DNA from 2 places in the Bacillus sp. AL-1R genome. Region 2 is predicted to be linked to the other one. Evidence: predicted binding sites of a transcription regulator. Region 2 holds the regulator's gene; the other holds the start of a gene.
What was found. Region 2 encodes LexA, which represses DNA repair genes until DNA is damaged. Its sites were predicted from a motif close to CGAACATATGTTCG; they were not measured.
Positions count from the first base shown of each region.

Region 1 (16,086 bases), 230 kb from region 2:
TTTACGCCAAATGTTAAAGAAAACACAGTTTCAATTTTCTTCGCAGAGCATGAAGCTGGTTACTTAGCTGGTATTGCTACAGCAGTACAATTAAAAACTGGTGATGTTGGATTTATCGGTGGTATGGAAATTCCAGCAGTACAAAAATTCAACTGGGGATTCCAACAAGGGATTAAATATGCAAACGAAAATCTTGGAACAAGCATTTCTTTAAAAGCTAATAACGTAGTGTATTCTGGAAGCTTCACAGACAAAGCAGCAGGGCAACAAATCGCAGCTCAAATGTATGACCGTGGCGTTAAAGCAATTTTCGCTGCTGCAGGTGGAGTAGGACAAGGTGCTATTACTGAAGCTAAAAATAGAGTGGCTAGTGGTAAAGAAGCATGGGTTGTTGGTGTTGACGTAGATCAGTATGCTGATGGTGTTTATAAAGATAACAAATCAGTCATTTTAACTTCAGCTATGAAAGGTGTAGCGAAAGCAGCTTCTGATATGGTAAAAGCTGAAAAAGATAAAAAATTCCCTGGTGGAGAAACTTTAACTTATGATGCTAAAAATGATGGTATTGGTTTACCAAAAGAAAATCCAAACTTAAGCTCAGAAACTTTAACAAAAGTTGATGAAGTATTTAACAAAATTAAGTCTGGTGAAATTGTAGTAGCAAGTGAAAGAGGAAGTTTAATTAAGTAATTAATAAATGAAAGAAGAAGCATAGGAAAGGAAATCCTTTTATATGCTTCTTCTACCCTATAAATGATTTTAGCAATTCATACTTTAATCAATTGTAAGCACTTATATTGGTAAAGCTTCCAATTGATTAGGGCATGAGTATCGGGTGAGCTTAGAAAAACCCTCCCTAAAGAATAAAATCGAGAAAAATATTTCGAAATCAAGTTAAACTTTAAAAATAAATGACTTCGTAATATACAAGGAGGAAAATTATGGAATATGTAGTGGAGATGCTAAATATAACTAAAGAGTTTCCTGGCATTATAGCGAACGATAATATTACACTACGATTAAAAAAAGGGGAAGTTCATGCTTTATTAGGTGAAAACGGAGCAGGGAAATCAACTTTAATGTCCGTCCTTTTTGGAATGTACTCTCCTGAAAAAGGAATTATAAAAGTAAAAGGTAAAGAGGTTAAAATTTCAAATCCAAATGTTGCAAATGAACTAGGAATCGGAATGGTTCACCAACATTTTAAATTAGTTTCGAATTTTACTGTAACAGAAAATATTATTTTAGGTCTTGAACCTAAAAAAGGTTTAGTCGTTGATATCAAGACTGCAGCAAAACGAATCGAAGAGCTTTCTAAAACTTACGGATTAAATGTAGATCCATATGCAAAAATTGAAGATATTTCAGTAGGGATGCAACAAAGAGTCGAAATTTTAAAAACATTATACCGTAATGCAGAAGTATTAATCCTAGATGAGCCAACAGCAGTACTTACTCCACAAGAGATTCAAGATTTAATGAAGATTATTAAAAATTTAATTAATGAAGGCAAGTCTATTATTATCATTACACATAAATTAAAAGAAATTAAAGCTGTTGCTGATCAATGTACGGTTATTCGTCATGGAAAATATATTGGTACTGTTGATGTAAAACAAACGTCTGAATCTGAAATGGCGTCTATGATGGTCGGACGTCAGGTGTCTTTCAAAGTAGATAAAGTAGAATCGAAGCCTGGTGAAGTTGTATTAGATATTAACAATCTAAGTGTAAAAAATAATAAAAAAGTATTAGGTTTAAAAAATGCTTCACTTCAAGTTCGAGCAGGTGAAATTGTTGGGATTGCCGGAGTAGAAGGAAATGGTCAAACTGAACTTGTTGAAGCAATTACAGGATTAAGACCGATTGAAGAAGGTTCTATTTTATTAAAAAATCAAGATATTACAAAACATAGTATACGCGATCGAATTAGAAGCGGTATTGCACATATTCCAGAGGATCGTCAAAAAAGAGGTCTTGTTCTTGAATATACAATTGAAGAAAACGTTGTTCTAGAGATTTATAATCAAGAGCCATTCTCTAAATATGGGGTGTTAGATAAAGCTGCGATTGCCAAACATGCAAAAAAAATCATTGAAGAATTCGATGTACGTTCAGGTGAAGGTGCTAAAACAGTCGTTGAATCAATGTCTGGAGGAAATCAACAAAAGGCAATCATTGGTCGTGAAATCGAACTTAAGCCTGAGTTATTAATTGCATGTCAGCCAACTCGTGGATTAGACGTAGGTTCAATTGAGTATATTCACAAGAGATTGATAGAGCAAAGAGATAGCGGAAAAGCTGTCCTATTAATCTCGTTAGAGCTAGATGAAGTTTTAAATTTATCTGATCGAATTGCAATTGTAAACGCTGGTGAAATCGTTGATATCGTTAATGCTAAAGACACAAATGAAGATGAATTAGGTTTAATGATGGCTGGTATAAGGAGAGGTGAAGGGGCATGAAAAAGGGAGGAATCATTTCTTTAATTGCCATATTATTAGGTTTACTAGCTGGAGCACTATTAATTTTTGTAACAGGTAATGATCCAGTAGAAGGGTTTACTTATTTATTCCAAGGTGGATTAAAAGATCCAGAGCGTATTGGAAATACACTTGCTACTGCTACTCCATTAGTTCTAACAGGACTTTCTGTTGCTTTTGCATTCAGAACGGGTTTATTTAATATTGGTGCAGCTGGGCAAATGCTATTTGCAGGATTTTGTGCTTCTGCAGTTGGTTTAACTGTCGATTTACCTACGCTGATCTTAGTTCCGATTATGGTAATTGTAGCCTTTTTAGCGGGTGCAGCTTGGGCATTTATTCCAGGACTATTGAAAGCGAAATTTAATGTTCATGAAGTAGTTTCTACAATCATGATGAACTGGATTGCATACTGGACAGTTTACTATTTAGTACCACAATATTTTAAAGGTAGTACAGAAACAGAGTCAAAAATGCTTGCAGATTCTGCAACATTAAAAATGCCATTTTTATCAAATTTATTTGGTGATTCATATATAAACTTTGGTTTATTTATTGCAGTTATTATGGTAATCATCATTTCATTTATTATTAATCGTACAGTATTAGGATATGAGTTAAAAGCTGTAGGTTATAACCGTAGTGCTGCTGAATACGCAGGTATCTCTGTAAATAGAAATGTTATTTTATCAATGATGATTTCAGGCGGACTTGCTGGCTTAGCGGGTGTTGTTCAATATGCTGGTAATGCATCATTAATTCAAATAGGTGTTTTACCTACTGAAGGATTCGACGGAATTGCCGTTGCACTTTTAGGAATGAATACACCAATTGGCGTATTTTTCTCAGCAATCTTCTTCGGACTATTATATTCTGGTAAAGGCTTTATGAGTGCAATGACTTCGATTCCACCAGATATAGCTGATGTTATCATTGCAATCATTATTTATTTCTCAGCAACTAGTATTTTAATTAAAAAAGTAATCGATCGAGTATCCAAATCACGTAAGTACAAAAACAGCAATGTAGGAGAGAAGGTGAAATAAGGCATGGATTTAATTATACAAATTTTCCCATATGCAATTGCCTATACGATTCCATTATTAATCGTAGCATTAGGCGGTTTATTTTCTGAGCGAAGCGGTGTCGTAAATATTGGTTTAGAAGGTTTAATGGTCGTTGGTGGTTTCGCTAGTGCCTTAACAATTTCAAAACTTCAAGAAACTCATCAAGGTGAAGTTTGGGTAATCTGGGTAGGGATTCTTGTTGCAGTTCTTACTGGTGCTTTATTTTCTTTACTACATGCCTTTGCTAGTATTAATTTACACGCAGATCAAGTAATTAGTGGTATCGCAATTAATATGATTGCAGGTGCTTTAACAATCTTCTTAGCAAGAAATATTACTGGATCAGGAAACATCAGTATTAATGGTATAACACGTACTGATATTCCAGTTTTAAAGGACATTCCAATTCTTGGAGACTTATTATTTAAAAACACGTATTCTACAACATGGTTAGTAATCGCAATTCTAATCATTAGTACATTTATACTTTATAAAACTCGTTTAGGCTTACGCCTACGTGCATGTGGTGAATATCCACAAGCAGCAGATGCAGCAGGTATTAACGTATACCGTATTCGTTATCTTGGTGTTATTATTTCTGGTGCATTTTCTGGATTAGGTGGAGCAATTATTTTAGTAACATACTCTGGCGAATTTACAGGAAGTGTTGCAGGGCTTGGTTTCTTAGCAATTGCTGCATTAATTTTTGGTCAATGGAAACCACTTGGGATTTTAGCTGCGACATTATTCTTTGGTGTTGCTACAACAATTGCCAATGTATCGCAAGTTATTCCAAGTTTAGCTCATATTCCACCATTAGCATTAAAGTTATTCCCTTACGTAGTAACTTTAATTGCATTAGTAATTTTCTCAAAATCATCTCAAGCACCAAAATCAGTTGGTGTTGCGTATGAAAAAGGTAAACGATAAATAAAAGTGTTGAAGCTTCCTAATTTAATTAGGAAGCTTTTTTTCTGTTTAAAATGATGTTGTCAATACATCCCCAAATATATCTCAATTAAGAAAGTTTGATCTTTTTACAATTAACAAGGTATGTTCTTTAAGAAGAACAATGCCTTTTTTCAATTCTGTAATAAAATTCATCTTTTATTTGAATTAATTATTTTGGGTAAACTAAGCAGTAGGTTTTATTTTTGGTAAAATTAGAGATACAATGAAGATATTGGAAATAAACATGAGTAAATAGTATTTGACTAAGGAGGGTTCAATTTGAATTTGTTACAGTACAAAAATAGTGATATTAACGGTATTAAACTACATGTGGTAACAACTGAAAAGTTTAAAACAAATTCGATTACGTTAAAAATCCGTGGAAAACTTGAAGAAGATACAGTATCGTATCGCGGAATTTTACCTTATGTATTGCAAAGTGGGACAAAAGATCTTCCTACAAATGGTGAAATTAGAAGGAAATTAGAAGAATTATATGGGGCGACCTTTTTTGTAGACGTTTCTAAAAAAGGTGATTATCATGTTATGTCATTTACAATTGACATTGCAAATGAAAAATACCTTTCAAATCAAGGTTCATTATTAAATGAAGCGCTCATGCTGATTGCTTCAATTTGGCAAAATCCATTTTTAGAAAATGGGGTATTTTCAGCTAAACATGTTGAAACTCAAAAAAGAACACAAATACAGCGAATTCAGTCAATTAATGATGATAAATTGAAATTTGCAAATCAACGATTAGTGGAAGAAATGTTTAAGGATGACCCTTATGCATTACTTGCAAATGGAAAAACAGAAGATGTATATTCAATTACAGCTGAGTCACTTTATAAGTATTATGAAAAAGCTTTACAACAAGATTTAATTGATCTTTATATCGTTGGAGATGTTGAATTTGATCAATGTAAACAATTAGTTGAAGAGAATTTTCGAAACACAACTAGTGAAAAATTAACGGTAGATACAACAAAAGCAACGCCAGTCAATTCTCCAAATGAAGTAATTGAAGAGCAAAAATTAAATCAGGCTAAACTACACATTGGCTATACTACTGGGATTTCAATTAAAGATCCTGATTACTTTGCACTTCAAGTATTTAATGGTCTTTTTGGCGGATACTCTCATTCAAAATTATTTATTAATGTTCGAGAAAAAAATAGTTTAGCATACTATGCTGCTTCTCGTTTTGAAAGTCATAAATCAATTTTAATGGTTATGTCAGGTATAGCAAGTGAAAATTATGAAAAAGCAACAACAATTATTGCTGAGCAACTTGAAGAGATGAAAAAGGGAAATTTCACTGAAGGAGAAATAGACCAAACAAAATTAGTCATTAAAAACAGTCTTTTAGAAAGCATGGACACTGCTTATGGAATCATTGAAACATTATTCAATGACCAAGCTGCGGGAAATGAACGTCCGATTGAGGATTGGTTCCCTGAAATCGAAAAAGTTACGAAAGATGAAATCGTGGCTGTAGCAAATAAAATAAAGCTTCACACAACTTATTTCTTAAAAGGTCAGGAGGGAGCATAATGGAAAAAAAGTATTTTGAACAATTGAATGAAACGCTTTATTTCGAGGAACTTGAAAACGGTTTAAAAGTATATATTCTTCCTAAACAAGGCTACAACAAAACATATGCGACCTTTACAACAAAATACGGTTCGATTGATTCTGAATTTATTCCTTTAGGAAAAGATGAAAAATTAGTAGTACCAGATGGGATTGCTCATTTTTTAGAGCACAAATTGTTTGAAAAGAAAGATGGGGATGTATTCCAGGTTTTTAGTAAACAAGGTGCCTCCTCTAATGCGTTTACAAGTTTTACACGAACTGCTTATTTATTCTCTGCAACGAATAATGTAGAACAAAATTTAATGACTCTAATTGATTTTGTTCAAGATCCATATTTTTCTGATCAAAGTGTTGAAAAGGAAAAAGGGATTATTGGTCAAGAAATTAAAATGTACGAAGATAACCCTGACTGGAGACAATATTTTGGGATGATTGCAAATTTATATGGTAAACATCCTGTTCGAACAGATATTGCTGGTACAGTTGAATCTATTTCAAAAATTACAAAAGAATTACTTTACACTTGTTACGAAACTTTTTATCATCCAAGTAATATGTTGTTTTTTGTTGTAGGTCCTGTAGACCCTGAAAAAACAATGAATTTAATTAAAGACAATCAAAGCAAAAAAACGTTTAAAGATGCAAATGAAATAAAGAGATTTTTCCCAGAAGAAACGCCTGAATCTGCAGTGAAGAAAAAAGTGTTACATATGAATGTTCAATCATCGAAAGTATTAGTTGGTGTGAAAGATTTTTCAGCACCTAAAGGTGGAAGCGAATTATTAAAGCATGAATTATCCATTTCCGTATTACTTGACTATTTATTTGGTAAAGGTTCAAATACGTATCAACAAATGTATGAGGATGGTTTAATCGATGATACGTTCTCATATGATTACTCAGCAGAAAATGGTTTTGCCTTTGCAATCATTGGAGGAGATTCTACTTCACCTGAAAAACTGTCTGAAAAAATAAAAGAAGTATTATTAGACGCAAAAAATCATCAGTGGGAAAAAGAAATTGTCGATCGCGTCGTTAAAAAGAAAATTGGCGGCTTCTTACGCTCGCTAAATTCTCCAGAATATATCGCAAACCAATTTACACGATATGCGTTCTTAGATATGCATTTATTTGATATTGTTTCTGTGTTACAATCAATTTCTGTAGAGGATTTAAAAGAAAGTGCTAGTCATCTAATAAATGAAGAATATATGAGTGAGTTTTTTGTTCTTCCTCATTAAATAAATTAAAAGCATCCTTTAATGGGATGCTTTTTGAAATTTATAAAATTTGATGGTTATTAAAAAATCTAATTTTGATATAGATTAATAAAAATTTTTAAGAGCTATTCCCCTCTATTCAACCTTTATATTTCTTAATACTATTAATCCTGCTTTAAAACTTCATAAATGGAGATTATAAATAAATGAGAAAAAGAATTCTAGTAGTAGGAGCTAGTGGTGACATTGGCTTAGCAATTTCAAAAAAATTAATAAATGAAAAATATGATTTAGTTGTTCATTATAATAGTAAGAAAGAGCCACTTAATGAACTGGTTGAATTGGCTAATGAGTTTAAGGTAAATTGCCAATTCGTTCAAGCGGACTTATCAGTTGAAAATGGCGTTGAAATTTTAACATCACAAATTACTGATACTATTGATTCAATTGTATATGCATCGGGTTTTTCAGTCTTAGGTTTAATTAACGATGTAAGTGATGAAGAAATTGATCGAATGACTCAATTACATATTAAAAGTTTGATAAAGGTAGTTAATCATTTTCTTCCTAATATGGTTGCAAAAAAATCTGGTAGTATCGTCGTTATTTCGTCTATTTGGGGACAAATTGGTGCATCATGTGAAGTATTATACTCAACTACAAAAGGTGCTCAAAATGCCTATGTAATGGCATTAGCTAAAGAGCTAGGGCCAAGTGGAATAAAAGTAAATGCCGTTGCTCCAGGGGCCGTAAAAACGAATATGTTAAATACATTTAGTGAAGAAGATTTAAAAGAGATTGCAAATGATATTCCGATGAATCGTTTAGCTATTCCAAGTGAAATTGCAAATACAGTAAATTTCCTTATTTCCGAACAATCTTCTTATATTACTGGCCAAATTCTTGGAGTAAACGGCGGTTGGCATACTTCTTAGTAAAATTTCCTATCGAAAGTTATTTATTTCACATATTTTACCTTTTATATTATGGCGAAATCGTTTATTATTAATTGTAGAGTTAAGTAGTTAACAAATAGGGGGTATAGGTATGGAGTTAATCGAATGGTATTTTGAGTATGAAATACATAAGAATCGCCCTGGACTACTTGGAGATATTGCATCACTAATCGGTATGCTAGGGATTAATATTTTAACAATCAATGGTGTCGACACAATGAAACGCGGCATGTTACTTGGTTGCGATAACGATGATCAAATTACTAGATTTGAATCAATTTTAAATACTATGGACAATATAACAATAATTAAACTTAGAAAGCCAACTCTAAGAGATCGCTTAGCTGTGAGACATGGTACTTATATTCAACGAGACGTTGATGATAAAAAGACTTTTCGTTTTGTCCGCGATGATTTAGGTATGCTTGTTGATTTTATGGCAGAGTTATTTAAAATGCCTGGCCATAAGCTAATCGGAATTAGAGGGATGCCTCGTGTTGGTAAAACAGAATCAGTTGTAGCAGCAAGTGTATGTGCAAATAAACGCTGGTTATTTGTTTCATCAACATTAATTAAACAAACATTAAGAAGTCAATTAATAGAAGACGAATATAATTCAGAAAATGTATTTATTATTGATGGCATACTTTCTCATAGAAGAGCGAATGAGCAACATTGGCAATTGGTTCGCGAAATTATGGCGATGTCTTCTGTGAAAGTAGTAGAGCATCCTGATGTATTTGTACAGCAAACTGAATACTCTTTAGAAGATTTTGATTACATAATCGAATTAAGAAATGATGAAAATGAAGAAATTAAATATGAACTTGTAGACCAAATGGATAAAAATGGACACAACTCGTTCTCAATGTTTGATTTTTAAAGTTAGTTGGGGTGTAACTTGTGACAGAATTAGGAAAATTTTTACGAGAAGCAAGAGAAGCGAAAGGCTTATCAATTGACAATGTACAAGAGTTGACGAAGATTCAGAAACGTTATCTCGAAGCAATTGAAGAAGGTAATTATGAAATATTACCAGGGCAATTTTATGTTCGCGCATTTATTAGACAATATGCAGAAACAATTGGTGTTGACGTTTCTGGATTTCTAAATGAAAAGCCAGTTGTAGAGGAATCAACAGTGGCAAATACAATAGAAGAAGTGAAGCATGAAGAAATCCCTAGTAGATCATCAAAGCTTAAAGAACCATTAAGCAATGTTAAGTCATCACGAATAATGGATTATTTACCAAGGATTCTAGTAGCGATTCTTATCATGGGAATTTGCATTGCTATTTATATGATGCTCCCGTCAAAAAATGATGATAAATCTGCGGATACGAATCAAACTCAATCTAACTCTAATTCTGAAATTGAAAAACCGAAAAATAATGCGCTAGATCAGGCAAAAGATAATAATACGAAAAAAACAGAGAAACCGAAAAATGATGTGACTGAGCAAACACCAGCACAAAAAATTACTGTTGACTCTGCAGCGGGTAAACGTACTACTATTTCTTTATCTGGTACGGATGTATTTAAATTAGAAGTAGTTGCAAATGGTGAAAGTTATGTTGATTTAAAAAATGCTGATGGGAAAATGTTCTATTCAGGAATTTTAAAACAAGGACAAACTCAAAACTACGACTTAACAGATGAAAACGAAGTAACTGTAAATATTGGTGCTTCTAATAATGTTGAGCTACGAATTAACGATGAGGTATTTAAATATCCAGTTAGTCCAACAAATGCTGTTCACCAAAAAATTACGATTAAAAATTTAAAAATGAATCAATAGTCATCTTTAAGATGGCTTTTATTCATTTATTATAAATGCTTCATTTTTTAGAAAGTTTTGGAGGGTTTTACCATGAATTTACCAAATAAGATCACAGTGTCAAGGGTTTGTTTAATTCCATTATTTATGATTGCCGTTTTAATTGATTTTGGATGGGGAAAAGTTACATTAATGGGTGATTCGATACCAGTTAATCATTTAATAGGAGCAGCAATTTTTATTATTGCCTCTGTTACTGATTTTATAGATGGTTATTACGCAAGAAAATATAATCTAGTTACTAATTTTGGTAAGTTTTTAGACCCACTTGCTGATAAATTACTCGTTTGTTCGGCATTAATTATTCTAACAGATTTTCATTATGTTCCTGCGTGGATTACGATTGTCATAATAAGTAGAGAGTTTGCTGTAACCGGTTTACGTCTCATTTTAGCTGGCTCTGGAGAAGTACATGCTGCTGCAATGCTAGGTAAAATTAAGACTTGGGCTCAAATAGTTGCGATTTCAGCCTATTTCTTACACGACTTCCCATTGAATTTCTTACCATTTTCGATTGCGGATGTAGCACTTTGGGTTGCATTATTCTTTACAGTATATTCTGGTTGGGATTATTTTTATAAAAATAGAGATGTTCTTCTTAAATCAATGTAATTTAAAATAGTAGGGGGAAATGATATGAAGCGTGCTGAAATCATCGCAGTAGGTACTGAGCTACTTTTAGGCCAAATTGCAAATACAAATGCTCAATTTTTAGCTAAACATTTATCTGCATTAGGATATCACCATCATTTCCAAACAGTTGTAGGAGACAATTCTGAACGTCTTAAAAGTGCATTAGAAATTGCTTCATCAAGAAGTGATTTAATCATTCTAACTGGTGGACTAGGACCAACAAAAGATGATTTAACGAAAGAAGTTGTCGCAGAATATGTTCAAGAGACACTTGTTTACCATGATCAGTCACTAGAGTATATAAAACAGTATTTTGTTAAAGTAAATCGACCAATGACTGAAAATAATAAAAAACAAGCATTAGTCATTAATAATGCACATGTTTTATTGAATAAAAACGGTATGGCACCTGGAATGGTTTATGAAGCGAAAGATAAACAATATGTATTATTACCAGGACCACCTAAAGAAATGATTCCAATGGTTGACAAAGAACTAATTCCTTATTTTTTAAAAGGAAAAGAAGCAAGTACGATTGTTTCGAAAGAACTTAAGTTTTTTGGGATCGGCGAATCATTTTTAGAAACTGAAATTCTTGATTTACTTGAAAATCAATCAAATCCAACAATTGCTCCTTTAGCGAGTGAGGGTGAAGTAATGCTTCGAGTTACTGCAAGTGCTAGTAATGAACAAGAGGCAGAAAAACTAATTGGTCAAGCTGAAGAAAAAATACGTGAGCGTGTTGGACAGTTTATATATGGTACAAATAGTGAAAACTTGTTTACAGTTTTATCAAGAAAGTTAAAAGATTTTAAACTGACTATTTCTGCTGCTGAAAGTTTAACTGGAGGTCTTTTCAGTAAAAGAATGACAGATATTCCTGGGAACTCGTCTGTTTTTAAAGGTAGTGTTGTTTGTTATTCTAATGAAATGAAACAAAATCTTTTAAACGTGCCATCAGACATTCTTAATAAAAATGGAGCAGTAAGTGCAGAATGTGCAAAATCACTAGTTGAAAATATTCAAAGATTAACAGGAAGTACGGTTTCAATTAGTTTTACTGGTGAAGCAGGACCGTCTCCATTAGAAGATGTGCCAGTAGGAAAAGTATTTATTGGTATTAAAATTGGAGATTCTGAATCAATCGTAAAAGAATTTCAATTCAGTGGCACTAGAGAACAAATTAGATTATCTAGTGTTAAAAATGGCGCGAACTTGTTGATTAAATTAATTAATTCAAGTTTCGAAAGTCAAGACTTATAAATTGAAATAGAATATTTTATAATATAAAAGCTCGGTTAATTTAGCCGAGTTTTTTAATTTTATAGTTTCGATATTAATAAAAATCGAGTTTTATAGACCGTAAAATACGAAACAAGCGTTTCTATTCTTTAAAAATAAAGTTTAAATACGAAAATAATCGAATAAACGTTCTATTTTTTTGTTGGCAAACGAACAAAAAACAGTTATTATATAGTTAAGAGATAAATGAATCCTGAAGGAGGAATCTAAATGAGTGATCGTCAAGCTGCATTAGATATGGCTTTAAAACAAATCGAAAAACAATTCGGTAAAGGTTCAATTATGAAACTTGGAGAACAAACTGATCGCCAAATTTCAACTATTTCTAGTGGATCGTTAGCACTAGATGTAGCATTAGGTGTAGGTGGATATCCAAGAGGACGAATTATTGAAGTATATGGTCCTGAGAGTTCAGGTAAAACAACTGTAGCATTACATGCAATCGCTGAAGTTCAAGCAAATGGAGGACAAGCGGCGTTTATAGATGCTGAGCATGCATTAGATCCGGTTTATGCTCAAAAATTAGGTGTAAACATTGATGAGTTATTATTATCTCAACCAGATACAGGTGAACAAGCACTTGAAATCGCTGAAGCATTAGTACGTAGTGGTGCAATTGATATTATCGTAATTGATTCAGTAGCTGCATTAGTTCCAAAAGCTGAAATTGAAGGTGAGATGGGTGATGCTCACGTAGGTCTACAAGCACGATTAATGTCTCAAGCATTACGTAAACTTTCTGGTGCAATTAACAAGTCAAAAACAATTGCAATCTTCATTAACCAAATTCGTGAAAAAGTTGGGGTTATGTTTGGTAATCCTGAAACGACTCCAGGTGGACGTGCGTTAAAATTCTATTCTACAATCCGTTTAGAAGTGCGCCGTGCTGAGCAATTAAAACAAGGTAATGATATTGTAGGTAACAAAACAAAGATTAAAGTAGTTAAAAATAAAGTAGCACCACCATTTAGACAAGCAGATGTAGATATTATGTATGGAGAAGGTATTTCTAAAGAAGGAGAAATACTTGATATTGGATCTGATTTAGATATCGTTCTTAAGAGTGGAGCATGGTATTCATACAATGAAGAGCGTCTTGGACAAGGCCGTGAGAATGCTAAGCAATTCTTAAAAGAAAATAAAGAAATACGTGATACGATTAAACAATCAATCCGTCTTCACCATGGTTTAGATAACCCTGTTACTGTAACAGAAACAGATGATGAAGAACAATTCTCTTTATTAAATGAGTAATCATAAGTCAGTTTAGAACGACAGAAAAATGCGGGCGCTTATTAAAAGTGCCTGCATTTTTTTTATATTTTCTTATGTCTTTAATTTTTTTAGACAGAAAAAAATAGATTGTTGTCTGTTTTTTTTGTACTGTTATTAAAGGTATTTATGTTTATATGTAGTATTGAAAAATTCATTCAATTAACTAATTAATGAGTTCTTAATAAATAAATTAATGAATAAAATTTGGATTCTTATGTATGAAATCTAGTAAAAATGTAATAAATATTGATAAATCAAGTAAGTAAGCGAGTTACAAGGCTTGACATCATTTGGTAAGAGATTTAATATTTAAGTGTATATTCTAAAAAAATATTACTATTTTGTGAAAAATTGAATTGAAGTGTGCTGTGTGTTGATGCAATTATTTATACAATATAACAGCCGACAAAAATGAAACTAACTAAATAGCAAGAGGAGGTGAAATCATGGGTGCAAATACTATAATTTTGATCATCTTCGCATTGCTTGCCACATTCGGAGTCGGTTATGCTGTCGGATTTTTTGTCCGTAAGTCCATTGCAGAAGCTAAAATAAATGGCGCAACTAATCATGCAAATCAAATTATTGAAGATGCAAAACGTGATTCAGAAACAATTAAAAAAGAAGCTTTATTGGAAGCAAAGGACGAAATTTTCAAAATTCGTACAGATGCAGAAAACGAAATTCGTGACCGTCGTAGTGAACTACAAAAGTCAGAAAATCGTTTAATGCAAAAAGAAGAGAACTTAGATCGTAAAGATGATGGACTTTCAAAACGTGAGTCTGTTCTTGAAAGAAAAGAGGAATCTCTTGTTTTAAAACAACAGCAGATAGAAGAAATGGAAAGCAAGATAGAAGCATTAATTGCTGCTCAACAAGAAGAGTTAGAGAGAATTTCTAGCTTAAATCGTGAAGAAGCAAGACAATTAATACTTACTAAAGTCGAAAATGAATTATCCCATGAAACAGCAATACTAGTAAAAGAAACAGAAGCTCGAGCAAAAGAAGAAGCAGATAAGAAAGCAAAAGATATTTTATCATTAGCAATCCAGCGATGTGCTGCAGATCATGTTGCTGAAACAACTGTTTCGGTTGTAAATCTTCCAAATGATGAAATGAAAGGTCGTATTATTGGCCGTGAAGGACGAAATATACGTACTTTAGAAACGTTAACTGGTATAGATTTAATTATTGATGATACGCCTGAAGCTGTCATATTATCAGGTTTTGATCCAATTCGTCGTGAAACTGCACGAATTGCACTAGATAAATTAGTACAAGATGGTCGAATCCATCCTGCACGAATTGAAGAAATGGTTGAAAAATCAAGACGAGAAGTAGATGAGTACATACGTGAAGTCGGTGAACAAACTACTTTTGAAGTTGGTGTTCATGGAATTCACCCTGACTTAATTAAAATATTAGGTCGTCTGAAATTTAGAACTAGTTATGGTCAAAATGTGTTAAAGCATTCGATGGAAGTAGCGAACCTAGCTGGACTTATGGCCGCTGAACTTGGTGAGGATACTAAGCTTGCAAAACGTGCAGGTTTACTTCACGATATTGGTAAAGCAATTGACCATGAGGTAGAAGGAAGTCACGTTGAAATCGGTGTTGAATTAGCAACTAAGTATAAAGAACATCCAGTAGTAATCAATAGTATTGCATCTCATCATGGAGATGCTGCGCCAACTTCAATTATTGCTGTTCTTGTAGCAGCTGCAGATGCATTATCTGCTGCTAGACCAGGAGCACGTAGCGAAACATTAGAAAACTATATTCGTCGTTTAGAAAAACTTGAAGAGATTTCTGAATCGTACGAAGGTGTAGAAAAATCATTCGCTATTCAAGCAGGTCGTGAAGTACGCATTATGGTTAAACCAGATACTATTGATGATCTACAAGCTCATAGATTAGCGAGAGATATTAGAAAACGTATTGAGGATGAACTGGATTATCCAGGTCATATCAAAGTTACGGTTATTCGTGAGACTCGAGCAGTCGAGTATGCAAAATAAAGTGGTATATGCCACTTTATTTTCTTTTTGTAACAAAATAAAGTATTTTTAAAAAATAGCTCCAACTAATACATATCTGAAATGAATCTTAGTTGAATGGCATAGATGAATGATTCAGATTGTGCTAGTAATGGGGCTTTTCGTATTTTTGGGTAATCTAAAAGTAAAAACAAATGCTGTGTGTTTACAGTGGCAAGTTGGAAGGATGTAATGAAATGAGAATAATGTTTATAGGCGATGTAGTTGGTTCAAATGGTAGGGCAATGGTAAAGGCGAATATTCAAGCTTTAAAAAGGAAGTATAACCCTTCAGTAACAATCATAAATGGTGAAAATGCAGCACATGGAAAAGGGATAACGGAAAAAATTTACCGCGAATTTTTAGAATTAGGTGCACAAGCAGTAACGCTTGGTAACCATGCATGGGATAAAAAAGATATTTTTGAATTTATTGATCAAGCAAAATACTTAGTTAGACCTGCTAATTTCCCTGAGGGTACACCAGGTAATGGATTAGTATTTTTAAATTTTAATGACGTTGAAATAGCTGTTATCAATTTACAAGGAAGAACTTTTTTACCACCACTTGATTGCCCTTTTAAAAAAGCTGATGAGCTAATAACAATCGCTAAAAAACGAACAAACATCATTTTTGTTGATTTTCATGCTGAAGCAACAAGTGAAAAAATTGCTATGGGCTGGTATTTGGATGGAAGAGTCACAGCTGTTGTAGGGACACATACACAT
Region 1 covers NZ_CP197469.1:1,618,357-1,634,442, forward strand. The annotation lists gene ACSBO6_RS07510 (BMP family lipoprotein) at 1-690, shown strand, start outside; gene ACSBO6_RS07515 (ABC transporter ATP-binding protein) at 942-2,465, shown strand; gene ACSBO6_RS07520 (ABC transporter permease) at 2,462-3,529, shown strand; gene ACSBO6_RS07525 (ABC transporter permease) at 3,533-4,480, shown strand; gene yfmF (EF-P 5-aminopentanol modification-associated protein YfmF) at 4,781-6,058, shown strand; gene yfmH (EF-P 5-aminopentanol modification-associated protein YfmH) at 6,058-7,341, shown strand; gene ymfI (elongation factor P 5-aminopentanone reductase) at 7,527-8,255, shown strand; gene ACSBO6_RS07545 (DUF3388 domain-containing protein) at 8,368-9,159, shown strand; gene ACSBO6_RS07550 (helix-turn-helix domain-containing protein) at 9,180-10,073, shown strand; gene pgsA (CDP-diacylglycerol--glycerol-3-phosphate 3-phosphatidyltransferase) at 10,146-10,724, shown strand; gene ACSBO6_RS07560 (competence/damage-inducible protein A) at 10,749-12,008, shown strand; gene recA (recombinase RecA) at 12,258-13,301, shown strand; gene rny (ribonuclease Y) at 13,769-15,340, shown strand; gene ACSBO6_RS07575 (TIGR00282 family metallophosphoesterase) at 15,556-16,086, shown strand, end outside.
Region 1: the regulator LexA is predicted to act here: its motif matches at 12,167-12,180, upstream of recA (recombinase RecA).

Region 2 (16,086 bases):
TCACAACCGAAGCGCTAACGGGCGTCAACTTATCAGCGGAGTCCCAAACCCAGCCAAATCGTTTTCCAAACAAATCAACCGCAATGGTTTCCTGAACATCTGAAGCTGTTGTAATAATGGGACGGGCCTGTAAAGTAGCCGCTACTTCTTTCGTTAGTTCATTGGCACCGCCGATATGGCCTGAAAGCACGCTAATCACATGTTCTCCCTTATCATCGATAACGACAACCGCAGGATCTGTTTTTTTATCCTTTAAAATAGGTGCAATCATTCGTACCACAGCTCCAAGGGAAATAATGATGATTAGTCCTTTATAGGCCTCGAAAAGAGACGGTAGAAGAAGGCGAACGCTTCCGGTAAATAATTGGATGTCTTTGTCCTTCTCATCACCAATTTCAAACTTCGCCATATAGTACACATCAGCATTTTGAAATGAATGTAAAAGCCTACGGGCCAGTTTGACCCCATGCTTTGTAATGGCTACAATCGCATAGTCCCCCTTCTGATGGATGAGTGCCCTTTGCGCTTCTTGGAGCTCGATCATTACGATTCGACCCCCTTGCGGAATCCGTGTGTAAACGTTTTGTCATATAGCTTAGAACGATAATCTTGTTTGTGGATGTTTTCATCTAATGCCCATCCGGCTAAAATCATCGCCTGTTTACGAATCCCGTTTACGCGCATATCCTCGTCCAAGTGTTCTAGTGTGGTTCGGACAATTTTTTGATCCGGCCACGACGCTTTATACACAACCGCAACAGGAGTATCCTTACTCCAGCCTGCCCCTGTCAATTCCTTGACAAGTTTCTTCGTTAGAGTAGCGCTTAAGAAAAGAGAAATCGTACAATGATGTTTTGCTAAATCCGCCAGCTTTTCAAATTCTGGCACAGGTGTTCTACCCTCGGCTCTTGTTAGGATCACGGTTTGTGTTAAATCAGGAATTGTCAGCTCAGCTTGAGCAGCCGCGGCGGCCGCAAACACAGAGCTCACACCTGGAACAATCTCTATTTCGATTCCTCTCTTCTTTAACAATACGATTTGTTCCATAATTGCCCCATAGACAGCTGGATCGCCCGTGTGGACACGAACAACCTTTTTCCCTTGCAGAATTCTCTCAGCCATGACGTCAACCATTTCTTCTAAGTGCATCCCGGCGGTTTTCAATATTTCGGCGGAAGATTTTGCTTTCGCAATTAAGTCTTCGTTTACTAGAGAATCCGCATATAGAATGACATCTGCCTCCTGAAGATGCTTAAGACCTTTTACTGTAATTAAATCAGGATCGCCTGGTCCCGCACCAATGATATAAAGCTTCATTTTCTCACCACCATTAATGTTAAATATTCTAGCTCTGCTCCTTCGAGCTCATCTGCCCTCCAAATAATTTCTTCATCCGATGTTACCTTCGTGACAACTGAAGCCTTGTCAAGCAAATCTAAATCACGTAATACTTCTAGCATTAAATCAATCACTTTTGCTACTTTTATAAAAATGACACAATCATTGTCTTGGATGACTTTTCTCATCGTTTCGTAGTCATCCCGTGCTGGCACAATCGCCACATGCTCATCCCCATCTGCTAATGGAATTCCAAGTCTGGAAGCTGCACCGTTAATGGACGAAATCCCCGGAACAACTTCAATCGGAACTTGTGGGTACTTCTCCTGCATCAAACGCATCATATGAATAAACGTACTGTATAAAAGAGGGTCCCCTTCAGTTACAAAAGCTACATCTTTTCCTTCCTGCAGCTTCGCCCATACATTTTCTACGGTTTCCGTCCATTTTCTTTCCAATGTAGCTGGATCCTTTGTCATCGGAAAGACAAGGCCGAGCATTTCTTTTTCGTTCGGCTGAAAATAAACATCTATAATACGATGAGCATAACTTTTGCTGCCCTTTTGTTTTTTCGGATAGGCAATAACCGGTGATTCCTTTAATTTACGAAATGCCTTAACGGTAATGAGCTCTGGATCCCCCGGGCCAACCCCAAGGCCGTATAATGTACCTAACATGTTTACTCCCCTTCCTTGCGCCAAGCTTCTATTATATAAATTGGATTTAATGCATCGAATCTTGTTAAATTTAAAATGGGCTTACTTCTGGATATTTGAGCAAGTGTAATATTCGTCTCATATCCTCGCTCTTTAAACAAAAGCATCGCTTCTGATAGATTTTCAATCGTAACGGCATTTAAAACAATGCGTCCACCCGTACTCAAGCGGCTACAGCAAATTTCCAAAACGTCTTCCATCCCGCCTGCCGTCCCGCCAATAAAAACTGCATCCGGATCCGGGAAGGTTTCTAACCCCTCTGGTGCTTTTCCATGAATAAGTGTTGCATCGACACGGAACTTTGCTAAATTTTGCTTACAGTTTTCTAGGTCGCCCTCGTTTTTTTCGATCGCAAACACTTGTCCTTCCCTAGCGATTTTCGCTGCCTCAATCGCTACAGAACCTGTGCATGTTCCAATATCCCAAACAATGCTATCTTCTTTTAACCTTAAGGCGCTAATGCTTAATGTGCGAATTTCCTTTTTAGTAATTAAGCCTTTATCTGGTTTTCGCTGTAAAAATTCCGAATCATCAATGCCAATCGACCAATGTGGGCTTTTCCCCTTTTTCTTAAGAATGACTACATTTAGAGGTGAAAACTCCTCATCACTCATTTCTGCAAGGGTAAACCAGCGGCATCGTTCCTGATCACCACCAAGGTTCTCGCCCACAAACGCCTCATATTCAGACATGCCAAAGGAAAGCAAATACTGAGCGATTTTATTTGGAGAATTTTCTGTGTCCGTTAAGATTGCGACTGTTGTTTTCCCATCGACTCGCTGTGCCAGCCCTTTTATACTCCTACCGTGAACACTAGTAAAATAAGCATCCTGCCATCTTTCTTTCATTCTGGCAAAAGCTAGTTGGATTGAACTTATATACGGATAAATTTCCAAATCGATTTTAGTAGATAAATAGCTTCCAATTCCATAGAACAACGGGTCTCCGGAAGCTAGAATCACTACATTTCTAGTCTCCGATTGAAGCCGTTCCACTAGAGAATAAAGCCCACCTTCAATCACCATTTTTTCGCCAGTAAATTCAGAAAAAAAAGAAAGTTGCCTCTTTCCTCCTATTAATAATTCACTTTCATTAATCCACTTTTCGTACATCGGGAGCAGACTGACTTTCCCTTCGTCCCCAATGCCGATCATTTTAATTGATGCCACTTTTTCGAACCGCCTTTCCTAACAATTGCCCCTTCATGGTATATAAAGTTGTATCTATGTCAATCCCTCCATCGACTTCCTTTAACGCAGCGCAGCAGCAATAGTCGCTAAGCATTTCGAAAAAGGATAGATGGCCTTGTGCTGTCATCAAATCACCCACCTGTGATGCTGTATTGGCAGTTCGAATTTCCTCTACCAGGGTAGTATCAGCACCTGTACGGCTTGCCACCTCAGCTAAAAAATCAAAATCTATCGGGGCACTTTTCGAGTGAACCATCATGATCCCCATTGCCACTTTTGAGAATTTCCCCATCATGCCGACCATCGAAACTCTTTTAACCCCTTGCTTCTTGCATTGTTTAAGGGTAAACCCAACAAAATCACCCATTTCAATAAAAGCTTCCTCAGACAGCTCGGGGAATTGTTTCATAGCATTTTTCTCGCTCCGCCCACCTGTAGTAATGACAACATGCTCGCAACCACTGGCACGGGCAACACTAATAGCTTGGATGATACTAGCTTTATAAGCAGCTGTGGAAAAAGGAACGACAATCCCGCGGGTTCCGAGAATAGAAATCCCCCCAATGATTCCTAAGCGTCCATTGAGAGTTTTTTTAGCAATTTCTTCACCATCAGGTACGGAAATAACGATTTTAATACCTCTTGTAATCCCGAATTCTTTTAATACCCCTTCTGCCGTATCAAGGATCATCTTACGAGGAACGGGATTAATCGCGGCCTCTCCAACAGGAACGGGCAAGCCATCCTTTGTGACGCGGCCAACCCCAATTCCCCCATCCAGCACGATGCCTGGTTCATCGAGCCATGACACAGTGGAAATAATCAAGGCTCCGTGGGTGGCATCTGGGTCATCTCCTGCGTCTTTAATCGTACTAGCGGTTACTGATTGGTCCTCTACATCACAGCTTTCTATCTGGAAAGTTGCAAACCGCTTGATTGGCAAGTAAATCGTTGATTCTGTTTGAGGTTCTCTTGTAATTAATGCCGTCAGCGCTGCTTTGGTGGTAGCTGTTGCGCAGGCCCCAGTCGTATATCCTTCCCGAAGCTTTCCTTTTGGTACTTCCTGCATCGGTTATCCCTGTTCAGCCATAATGGAAATGGCATTTAATGCAGCTACGGTCACGGTACTGCCACCTTTCCTGCCAATATTAGTGATGAATGGGATATCAAGCTTAGCTAGTTCTTCTTTTGACTCAGCTGCAGAAACAAACCCAACAGGCAATCCAATCACAAGACCTGGTTTTGCTTCTCCTTCTTTAATCAAACGGATCAGTTCGAGTAGAGCGGTTGGAGCATTCCCAATGGCAAAAATACCGCCATCTGCTTCTTTAATTGCCTTCCGCATTGAAATAATCGCCCTTGTCGTATTTAGCCGTTTGGCTTCCTGGATGACATCCGGGTCGGAAATATAGACCTTAATTTCTCCTCCAAATTTTTCAATTCGTGCTTTATTTGCTCCGCTTTGAATCATTTGAACATCTGCAACGACCATTTTTCCGCTTCGAATTGCTCGAATACCGGACGAAATAGCGTCAGGATGAAAGAGGACGCTTTGCCCAAGTTCAAAATCAGCGGATGCATGGATGATCCGTTGGACGACTGGATACTGCTCCTCTGTAAAAGGATGCTCCCCAATTTCTTCATTAATCATTTCAAAACTTCTACCTTCAATCTGTTCTGGTTGGACGGTTAAAGGTTTAAATTCAGTACGAAAATCCATTTCTCTCACTCCTGTATTAAAATGATTGTTCTGTAGTGACGATTGGTGTATTATCAATCTTTTTATTTAATTCTGCGATGACATCGATAAAATTAGCATAGACGGTTCCATAATTCAGTTTCGGGCGGCCAATAAGAATAACCTTAATCCCCAGCTCCTTGGCAGCTTCCACCTTTTCATCGACCGATCCGACTTTCCCGCTCTCTTTAGTCACCATTAAGGTGACGCCATATTGCTTATATAAAGCTTTGTCGAACTCTTTTGAAAATGGACCCTGCATTGCAATAATATTTTTCTGCGGCAGCCCTAGCTGCTCACATTTTTCCATATTATCTATACGGGGAAGCATCCTGGCAATCAAGCGAATGTCCGGGTTCCCTAAAAGTTTTTCTGTGAAAATTTGAAGCGTCTTGCTACCTGTAGTCAGCATTACCACGCCTTTATTGGTTGATGCAAGATCCGCAGCTTCCTCGTAGCTTTCGACTACTTTCATTTTGTCATATTGGAACTTTTGTGACTCGCGTTCATACCGAATATAGGTAATTTTCACCGTTTCGGCCGCCTTGATTGCATTTTTAGAAGCTTCTTCAGCAAACGGATGACTGGCATCGACAACAGCTTGAATCCCTTTTGTGGCAATCAACCCCACCATGTCTGCATCCGTTAATCTTCCTACTTGAACACATATCCCCACCTCCCTTAATTCAACTGCCGCATTTTCTGTGACTACTGAGGCAAGGAGATCGAAGCCTTCTTTTTTTATTTCTAAAGCAAGGGCTCTTGCATCACTTGTTCCGGCTAATACGAAGATCATCCTCTATCTCCAACCTTTTGCACCGTATGTTCGTGATCATAGTGGTGGTCATGATGATGATGGTGGTCGTGATGGTGGTCATGATCATGGTGGTGGTGATGATCGATATGTTCCATCACATTAAGACGGTATTGGCAAGTATCACAGTTCATTTTCACCTCATCACGTAGAGCTTCTTCCACCCGATCGATTAAAATCGTCTGTAATTTTGGATGATAACCAAAATAGTCAGCCAACTGAATGTCAACAGAGGAATATTGCTTTTGAAGAGGAACCATCATATCTTCTAAGCGTTTAATCAGGATGCCAGTGAATAAAAAGTAAGGTAAGATTACTACTTTTTTTGCTCCCAGCTTAATACAGCGTTCGATCCCTTCATTCACTAAGGGATTGGTCACGCCCATAAAAGCAGGTTCGACGATTTTATAATTTGTTTTTTCCCATAGTAATCTAGCAATCTTATATAAATCACTGTTCGCATCGGGATCGCTTCCGCCCCTTCCTAACAAAAGGACAGCCGTATCGTCTTCGATGGATTCAACATTCTCGCCAATTTCCATTAATCTAGTTTTTAGAATTTCAAATGTTTCCTCATGAACACCAATTGGACGGCCATAAGTAAATTGAACAAGCGGATATTTATTCTTTGCCTCATCAATAGCTGCTGGAATATGAATTTTGGAGTGTCCTGCCTGTAAGAGCATGATTGGAATCACGACAACATGGTCGGCCCCTTTCTCTACACATAGATCGATACCTTGATTCACTGTTGGTCGTTCAAATTCTAAAAAACACGTCTCGACCAAATAGGAACCTTCCCAAGTCTTTCTCATCTCACGGATGAACTCACGAACCTGCTCATTTCCCTCTTGATCTTTACTTCCATGCCCCACAAATAAAATTGCTTTCACACTATTTACTCCCCTTTGTATGTAAATTCCTTACCTTCCAATTACTGCTCATCTTCTCTCATTTATTCTCCGCAGACAGCTGCTTCGATTTTAAGGTTTGGTGTGATATCTTGGTACACAAAACCTTTAATCTCTTTGACCCGTTTAAAAAATTTATAGAAACGTTCATTTGGATAGGCCTTTTGTTTGTACTCTTGAACAATCCCCTCTATTACCCCGACTATTTTGTCAGGTGCGATTCCTTCAGCTACGATTTGGCCTGGATGTGCGGTTCTTCCTGCTGTTTTGGCTCCTAGAAATAAATCAAACGCTCCCTTTCGATAAACAATGCCAATATCTTCTTTTACGGCTCCATAACAGGCCATTCCACATCCATTTACACCAAGTTTCAGTTCTTTTGGGAGTTCCATGCCACCAAGCCTTTCTTGAAGCTCATCAGCATAAGGAATAGAATCCTTTTTTTCTCCGTCACAAAAATCACAAGCTTTTACGGTTAATACGTCGCCAACAGGAGCAATCAAAAAGTTGGCTGCCGTTAGTTTTTCAATAATCTCATCAGGCTTTGAGGTTAAAATTTGCAACTTCATAAAATGGTCTTGTGTGTATTCCATCACTCCTTCTTCTCCGACAATTTCGGAAAGAATGGCCATCTGAAGTGCAGTAAATTTTTTATTAACGACACCAGGGCTGACAGCTACCTCAAAAATAGATTGAAAGTCTTGCTTCACAATTAAATCGTTTGTTCGTTCATAAGGCTCACCAACAATCATTTGCAAAGCTTCCTCAGCCAACTCTCTTGACGACTCTTTCACAGAGATTGGAGTGACTAGTTTCTTGTTTTGCGGCATTACATCTTCTGTTTGCTCTAGTGCCCATGGTTCGGCTTCCTTTTGCAGACGCTGATGCGGTTTCAACGGCTGAATTACTTGATTTAAAGTATATTTCCGCTGATAACCGCGCGGCGTGATCATCAATTCATCGTAGAAAAACGTTGAAGAGTTGCCAATTAAAACGGTGGTTAACATGCCAATTTCATGTTCTAACATCTCTTGCAAATTGGTTATAACGATCTTTTGACTATCACGGTATGCACTCTTTACTAATCCTACAGGTGTGTCTGGTGCACGATATTTTAATAGAATTCTTTGTGCTTCCATGATTTGCCGTGTTCTTCTCCCGCTTTTTGGATTGTATAAGGCAATTACAAAATCGGCTTGAGCGGCCGCTTCGATTCGTTTCTCAATTAAGCTCCAAGGTGTTAAATGGTCACTTAAACTAATCGTACAAGCATCATGCATAACCGGCGCGCCTAATAAAGCAGCACAAGAGTTGATGGCTGAAATGCCAGGGACTACCTCCACTCTTATCCCTGAGTCTTTTTTCCATCCTTTTTCAATTAGAACTTCGTAAACAAGTCCTGCCATTCCATATACACCGGCATCACCGCTCGAAATGACAGCTACCGTGTAACCAAGCTCAGCTTGTTTTACAGCCTCCTGGGCACGGCTCACTTCTTCAGTCATTCCTGTGCTAATGATTTTTTTTCCAGTTATTAATCCCTTAATTAAATCAACGTAGGTTTTGTAACCAATGATGATATCACTTTCTTTTATGGCTTCCTTTGCCCGTCCGGTAATATGTTTTTCGTCACCAGGGCCAAATCCTATAACCAATAATTTGCCTTTCACTCTATTACGCCACCTTCCACAATTTAAAAACTAGTATCCAGTTACTCGTTGTTAAATCTTTTCTTTAACTGCTTTTTGTACTCCTTCGATGCATTCCGACCCTTCTGGATGTATGAATCCAGAATCGGAATATTGATAGATCAAATGCTCCTTTAGGCAATGACCTTCTGCCAGATGACTTTTTACAATGGTAGCCCCCACTTCTGGGGTAACGTTTTTATACCAAGCCCCAGACGGATAGACGATGGCAACGGGAGCATCCTTACATCTCCCATTACATCTCGTTCTTGTTGTATGTACGATCGAATCTAAGCTTAAATTGGTGATTTCATTCCGGATCGCTTGAGTTGCTTCCTCCCCACCCTTTCTCATACAGCTGCTACCGTTACAAATTAATACATGCTGTTTCGTCCCTTGCAAATTCCAAGTAGTCATGTCACTCACTCCTATTCGTTTTTTTCAAAAAAAAGCACCCCTATGGACATAGGGATGCAGAAAAATATACACACAAAAAAAATTAGCGATGTAAGTTCAGCACTTCTACCTATGTTCCCGTAGGTTATTTCAAGCTATTAGGTATAGGCAGGTCTCCTGACTTAGGTTCATCATTCTACTTGCGTCTTCCCGAATTCCTTCAGTGACATCTGCAAAAGAACTCCCCCTTACAGTGGCGGGTACCGTGACGGATTTAAACCGTACTTCCCTATTAAGCACTAATTTCCAAAGTGCACCAATCCTAATCTATTCAATTGTTAAAAAGACTTGTTTCTTCTATAGGCATACAATAAAAATTAAAAAAGATTTAGAAGCAATAAAACAAAAAATCCGTCCAACAAAAGTTGAACGGATAAAACGTCAGCACAAAGAAAGTTAATAAATAAGCCTTTTTGTCCAAACGCTTCATCTTCTCAACCCCCGAAGAAATCGAAACTAAAAAAGCTAAGACAGGTCTCCTGACTTGTGTATCTTCCTACTTTAGACCCTTCCCAAAAACGTACTAATAAACGTTTTTAGTGGTTTGTCTATTTCGTCCACACTTACAGTTGCGGGGACAGTTCTGGTAATGCTCCAGATTCCCTATTAAGCCCTAAGGCATCTTAACTGAATGTTTGCAAATTTGTATTTAATTTATTAGCTATTAATATACTAGTCTATTAGATTTAATATTTCAAGAGTTTAATAACGTCATATGAGAAAACGCTACCATCCAATAACTTCAAATGTAATTGAAAGTAATATGGGGATCATTCGAAATTAATCTTTAAAACAAAAAAATAATATCAATAGATTTATTACGGTATCTTATTATAAAATTATAGTTTTTTGCAACTTTATTGTAAAATCCAGTGGATATACTATAAATTACAACATCTAAATTTTCTTTAATTCTTAATAGAATCATGATTTAGTTCATCAAAATATTCCTTATACCTTCTATGAACAGTAGCCCTACTTACTTCATAACCTAAACCTCGTAATGTAGCTGCTATTTCATGAAAAGTAAGTTTCTTGTTTCGAAGATTTATAATTTCTTCCACAGGCAGTTCTTTTTTCTCCCTACCTCCTAAATGATTATTTGATATATTCTTGTGAGGTTCGAAACCATTCTCGATGGCTCTACGCATTCCCCTGCTTATTTTATAATTAGCAATTCTTCGTTGAAACTCTTCTACTGTACTCAATATTTCCAAGACCATTAAATCCGCATCCGATAAAGATATCTCCCCTTGATCTTGAATTGTAAAAACTTTTACTGCCATTTTGCGTAATTCATGAATCAGGGCAATTTTCGAATGTCCCCTTCCCAATCGAGTATCGTCTTGTAAAAGTAAGATCTCTGCCTGTTTATCCTTAAATAATGCTAAAGCCTCAATTATCCCTTCCCGTTCTATATCAAATCCACTATGTCTCTCTTCTATGATTTTTATCACATCGAAATTTTGAATCTCTGCTAATTTTTCTAGCTCTTCTCTTTGTCTTTTTAAAGAGGTATCTTGAGTATTTTTTTCTGTACTAACCCGACAATAAATAATCGCTTTCAATTTTTCTCCTCCTAATCTACGAATCAGACTTAAGCAATTTGACCGTAAATAAGAAATTAACAAAGCATTAATCTTGTTCTTTTTTGAATAGCTTGAATAGACCTTCTTTTTCTACTTCAAAACCACTAGCCTGTTCGCCTATTGTTTCTAGAATACACATTCCCATCCGCTAACCTAATTTGGTTCATTAATTTGTTTATGTAATGAAGTTTCTTGTGAATCCTATGCTGTCATTACCCCTTTAAGTATATTAGTGCATTCATAAACTGTTCCCTCCATACGAACACGAAAACTACTTTAAGAAAAAATAGAACTAACGTTTGTATATCATATCCTATCATGATATAATGAAAAAAATAAAGAGGAACGTATTATCTACTTTATAGGTAAGGGGGAAATTCGAATGAACAAACTATCGAAAAGGCAAGCAGAAATTTTAGCTTATATTAAAGACGAAGTAAAAATTAAAGGTTATCCACCTTCAGTTCGAGAGATTGCTGAGGCTGTTGGTTTAGCTTCAAGTTCTACAGTACATGGTCATTTAGAGAGACTAGAACAAAAAGGCTATATTCGAAGAGATCCTACGAAACCGCGTGCAATCGAGATTCTTGGCGATACAGCTCCGGTTGTGAATGAAGTACAAGCATCATATAGTGAAGTCTATAACGATATTATTAACATTCCTGTAATCGGTAAAGTAACTGCAGGTATTCCAATTACTGCAGTCGAAAATGTAGAAGAATATTTCCCTTTACCGACATCTGTCGCTCCATCTAATGAACAAGTTTTTATGCTTCGAGTAGAAGGAGATAGCATGATCAATGCTGGAATTTTAAATGGCGATCTTGTAATCGTTAAAAAACAATTCACTGCGGAAAATGGAGAAATTGTTGTTGCCATGACTGAAGATAGTGAAGCTACTGTAAAGCGTTTTTATAAAGAAAGCGACCATTTTAGACTTCAACCTGAAAATGATGCCCTGTTTCCAATTTTATTAAAACAAGTATCAATTTTAGGAAAAGTAATTGGAGTTTATCGTACATATCATTAAACTTTTTAAGAGCAATTACATGATTATGTGATTGCTTTTTGTTTTTAGCATGCAAAGACATACCCTAATCAAACCGAAACTGACTTAAAATTAAGGGAGTTTCTTGTGAGTTGAAAAAACACATAAAGAAATCTATATTTCTGATGCAAGAAAAACTCAACCCGATAAATTGAAAACTGTATTAAGATTTCAAGTCAAAGAACGATAAATAAATTAAAAGAGCTTGGAATATCCAAGCTCTTTTAGTGTCGTTGAAATATAAATCCTACATAAACGAGCATCCTTTAGTGAAAATCAGCCTTTAAAAAATCTCTTTACGAATCTATAAACATAAATTTTTTCATTCACTATAACTCTCAAAAGTCTTCTCTAAATCATCTCTAAACGCAATTGCTAAATAATTATCGATTATATTTCTAGTAATAGGCGATTGAAATACTTGACTTTTATATGCCCCACCATCATATTCAATTATATCAATCTTATTTTCAACTTGTTCATTTTGCACTTCATCAAAATATTTAATACTTACTACTACCCCAGCGTCATCAATCGTAATTAATAACTCTCTTTGATTTAATAAGACCTCAATAACATTCTCTTTATCAATCATAATATCAAATTCACCATTCGAAACTTCTATTTCCTTTTTTAAAGACTCCCTTAAATCAACAAAATAAGATTCGAATTTCTCACACATCTTACTGTACGCCATATTTTCTGTAACAGTTTCTTTATATATAGCTTTTGTTTTTAAAATGAATTCCCTTTTAAAATCCATATTTCCACTCCTTGTAATGATATAATTGGAGCATTTATATATTATTACTATTCCTCATGCATAGAAAAATAGAATAACAGGAAGAATGTATTTAAAAAATTTTTTAACTAACTCTCCTAAAGTAATAAATTAATGATTACATCAGGACTTTTTACATACTTTTTATAAATAAACTATGAAAAAAACGAGAAACGTATGAAAGTATTTTAGATGGGATTTAGTAGTGGCTTACGATCATTGGGGTAATAAAAAATTTTTTTATCCTTCATTAAAAAAATAATTGCCGAAAAATCGTTTAATCTAATAATTTAACATAAATAATTTCTGGGTCGCCTTCATCTAAATGATCAATGAATCCACTTTTAATATATCCTAGAGATTGAAATACTTTTTGCATTTTAATATTTGATTTGTTAGTAGAAGAAAATAATTTCCTTTCTGAATAAAATTCAACATATTTCATGAGATTTTTTGCAATACCCAGTCTCCTCATTTCTAGTGAAACAATGATCAAATCAATAAATAAATGGCCAAAGAAAAATTTATGATAAATTAGAAAACCTACAATCCTTTTATTTATTTCACATACGAGGCATCGATTTTCTTCTATCGAGCTTTTAATTAGATGTTCTCTAATTCGACTGTCAATAATTTGAGAATCCAAAATTACGATTGATTCACAATCATTCATTTTTGCATGTCTAATTTCCACTTTCGTCCCCTCTTCCTAAAATGGTTATAGTTACTTTTCGATAAAACACCCTCAAACCCTTTTATGTATTAATTTAAATGTAAAAAAACCTGTATATAAAATCATACAGGTCATTTAAATAAAGAATATCTTATAAATTTGTTGGATTGAAAAGTTTCCCCCACGTTTTTACTCCAACAATTCCATCAACTACTAAATCATTTTTTCTTTGAAAATCTTTTACTGCTTTTTCAGTTAGTATCCCAAAAATCCCATCCACTTTAACGCCAACTTTTTCTTGAATTTCCTTTACTCGCTCTCCTCTTGATCCTTTTTTTAAGATTCCTTTATAAGGATGTAACTCAACTTGAATAATTTTTTTATATAATCCATTTTTAATATTTGCATTATTAACCGAGATGAGCACATCTGCGTAATTAGGAGCTACTGCCCATCCTGCTTGAGCTATCGCCTTAAATTGTTCATCTGCAGTTTTGTATGTTTTAACTTTACTGTACCTCGGATTATTTAAAATAAAATCAACATATCCCTGAATTGGATCATTATATTTTATATAATACCCGCCTTCATTTTTAGGCCTAGCTGTTCCTCTACTACTAAGAGGTAAGCCTGGATGCCACGTCTGACCTGCGATATTGTTATTTTCCTTAAAATTTTTGGACGTAAAGTGTGCTGTTTCTACTTGCCATTGGGTATAAATCATTTCAGGTAACCAGCCAATTTTTTTGGAAACTTCTTGGGCATATTGGAAATATTTAATTGTATTAGACACTATAGACCTATTCCTCTCTTTAAAGTGCTTGTCCTATAGCGTATTCATTTTTTTTATTCTTGGTACTAAGGAAATAGTATAAAAGTAGTGAAATTTTAACTTTCTTTTATTTAACAACAAGTAAAGTTTCTTCATACAATAGTTAAAAATTGGAGCTGATAAAATGACCAATTGGATATATATTTCAACATCGAACCGCCAATTAAAACTTTTCGACGGCAACAAATTAATAAAAACTTATCCAATCGGTGTCGGTAAAATGCTTACCCCTACTCCTTCAGGTACCTACACAATTATTAATAAAGATCCTAATCCTGGTGGACCTTTTGGGGTTCTTTGGATGGGACTATCTGCTCCACACTACGGAATTCATGGAACTAATAATCCTGCATCAATTGGTCATTTTGTTTCGCATGGTTGCGTTCGTATGTATAATAAGGATGTTCTTGAATTATCTTCAATGGTTTCAATTGGTACAGGTGTCGTTATTCATCAATAAATATGATTTTTAATAGATTAAAAGGTGCAATAGAAATTTAAAACCCCTACTCTACTGTTAGGGTTTTCAGAGTGTTAAAATATATTGTAGTCAATATAAAAAAAAGAAACATTAAATGAATTTCAAGGAAAAATAGTATATTTATTATTTTTTATTATCTTATTGAAAAACCAGTGGGTATTGATTGAAATATAAATGTTTTAACTAACTGTCAAAAATCAAAAATCTCTCCATTGAATATTCTAATCTTTATAAGTTTATTATTTTTTATTAAGAAATTGATTGGAACGAAAGGTTGCTCGACTCCTATGGGAGATGCGGGAAGGCTGAGACCCCACAGGCGGCGCCGAGGAGGCTCAGGTCTCGCCCCATGGAAAGCGAGCAACCTGTAGTGGAAATCACTGAGACACAACTTACTTATCAAAATTTAATTGACAAATTCTTTTTTCAACAGCGTGAAGACCCCTACTCTACTGTAATGGTTTTGGTAAATGTCGATTGTTTCCAGCTTTTTAATCAATTTAAAAAGTTTTCGTCCTCTTTAACAAATCATACAGCAATCTAGATATTAAGACATTAGACTAAAATCCTTCCAGATTGTTACTGATAATAGTTCATGGGTAATATCTTTACTAAACCAAGTTTCATTCCATTCTCCCTGACTTCTTTCAAATCTCGTTCGTTCTTCATATTCTTCAATACTTCTATACTTAATAAATAAATTGATATAATAATATTGCTCATCTTCTCTTTGCATAAAATTCATTCCAATATTCGATGGTTCTGAATGAAATTTTGGATGCGCTGACTTTTTTAATCTTGATTTAAAATCCTCTAAAAACTTCTTTTCAAATTTATATTCAAATAAGACGGTTATCAATGATTCAACTCATTTCTATTATTAGTTGTCTAGTAGCTAATCACTATTATAAGTATTCAACTTCTTATTTATTCTTTATACATAATCAATTTAATTCGTGAAGATAATATATAAAAATAGAAATTTCTAGAGGTGCTCATGGAAGAAACAAGCTCACCTAACTCATCTGAAAGCATTACTAGTCTTATTTGGAAATTATCAATTGGTTCTGCATTAGCATGGGAAATCTCAAAATTATTTGGTTCGTCACATCCATACTTAGGTCCAGTTTCACTTATACTTACGGTTCAATCGACAATTGACAAAACAATTAGTTTATCAATCAAACGCGTAATTGGAACAATGATTGGAATTGGTATTACTGTAATCATCGCTAGTTATATGAAAGTCACTGGTTGGAACTTAGGACTTTTAATTTTAATTGGTACATATATTGCTTACTATTTAAAATTAGACAAAAAAGTACTTCACCAGGTCGCTCTAACGATTCTATTTGTCTTTGCATTTGAACACAAATCAAAGGATTATGCGATGGATCGGATGAGGGACACGCTTGTAGGTGTCTTGACTGCTGGATTAATCCAGTTCGTTTGGTCTTCATTCACTTCAAGGAATAAAAAATTGAAATAGCCTAAATCTAAACCGGAATTGGTCACTTTCCAAGTGTAAAGAGGATTAAATAAAAATGCTTTTTAATTCAATCCTCTTTATTCTTTAGGTTATTCGATTGTACAATAAATCTTCAGTCTTCCACGTTCTCATAAAAGACAATTCGATTACCAAATGGATCTCCAACCCGTACCTCCCGTGTTTTCCAAGGAGTTTCTTCAATGCCTGGGCGAGCATATTTATATTTTTTTGAGAGTAACTTTGAATGAAGTAAGTCCAAATTTACTACCTCAATTCTAAGTGCAGCACCTGGACTACAATCACCATGGTGCTCAGAAAGATGTATGACACAATTGTTATAAG
Region 2 covers NZ_CP197469.1:1,852,509-1,868,594, reverse strand. The annotation lists gene ACSBO6_RS08810 (cobalt-precorrin 5A hydrolase) at 1-544, opposite strand, end outside; gene cobM (precorrin-4 C(11)-methyltransferase) at 544-1,317, opposite strand; gene cobI (precorrin-2 C(20)-methyltransferase) at 1,314-2,015, opposite strand; gene cbiE (precorrin-6y C5,15-methyltransferase (decarboxylating) subunit CbiE) at 2,018-3,208, opposite strand; gene ACSBO6_RS08790 (cobalt-precorrin-5B (C(1))-methyltransferase) at 3,210-4,313, opposite strand; gene ACSBO6_RS08785 (precorrin-8X methylmutase) at 4,317-4,964, opposite strand; gene cobK (precorrin-6A reductase) at 4,981-5,778, opposite strand; gene ACSBO6_RS08775 (sirohydrochlorin chelatase) at 5,775-6,689, opposite strand; gene cobJ (precorrin-3B C(17)-methyltransferase) at 6,752-8,377, opposite strand; gene ACSBO6_RS08765 ((2Fe-2S) ferredoxin domain-containing protein) at 8,429-8,812, opposite strand; cobalamin riboswitch at 8,942-9,127, opposite strand; cobalamin riboswitch at 9,304-9,492, opposite strand; gene ACSBO6_RS08760 (YneB family resolvase-like protein) at 9,760-10,419, opposite strand; gene lexA (transcriptional repressor LexA) at 10,823-11,470, shown strand; gene ACSBO6_RS08750 (hypothetical protein) at 11,811-12,251, opposite strand; gene ACSBO6_RS08745 (GNAT family N-acetyltransferase) at 12,547-12,963, opposite strand; gene ACSBO6_RS08740 (glucosaminidase domain-containing protein) at 13,094-13,735, opposite strand; gene ACSBO6_RS08735 (L,D-transpeptidase) at 13,899-14,234, shown strand; gene ACSBO6_RS08730 (hypothetical protein) at 14,803-15,114, opposite strand; gene ACSBO6_RS08725 (FUSC family protein) at 15,253-15,744, shown strand; gene ACSBO6_RS08720 (glyoxalase superfamily protein) at 15,857-16,086, opposite strand, start outside.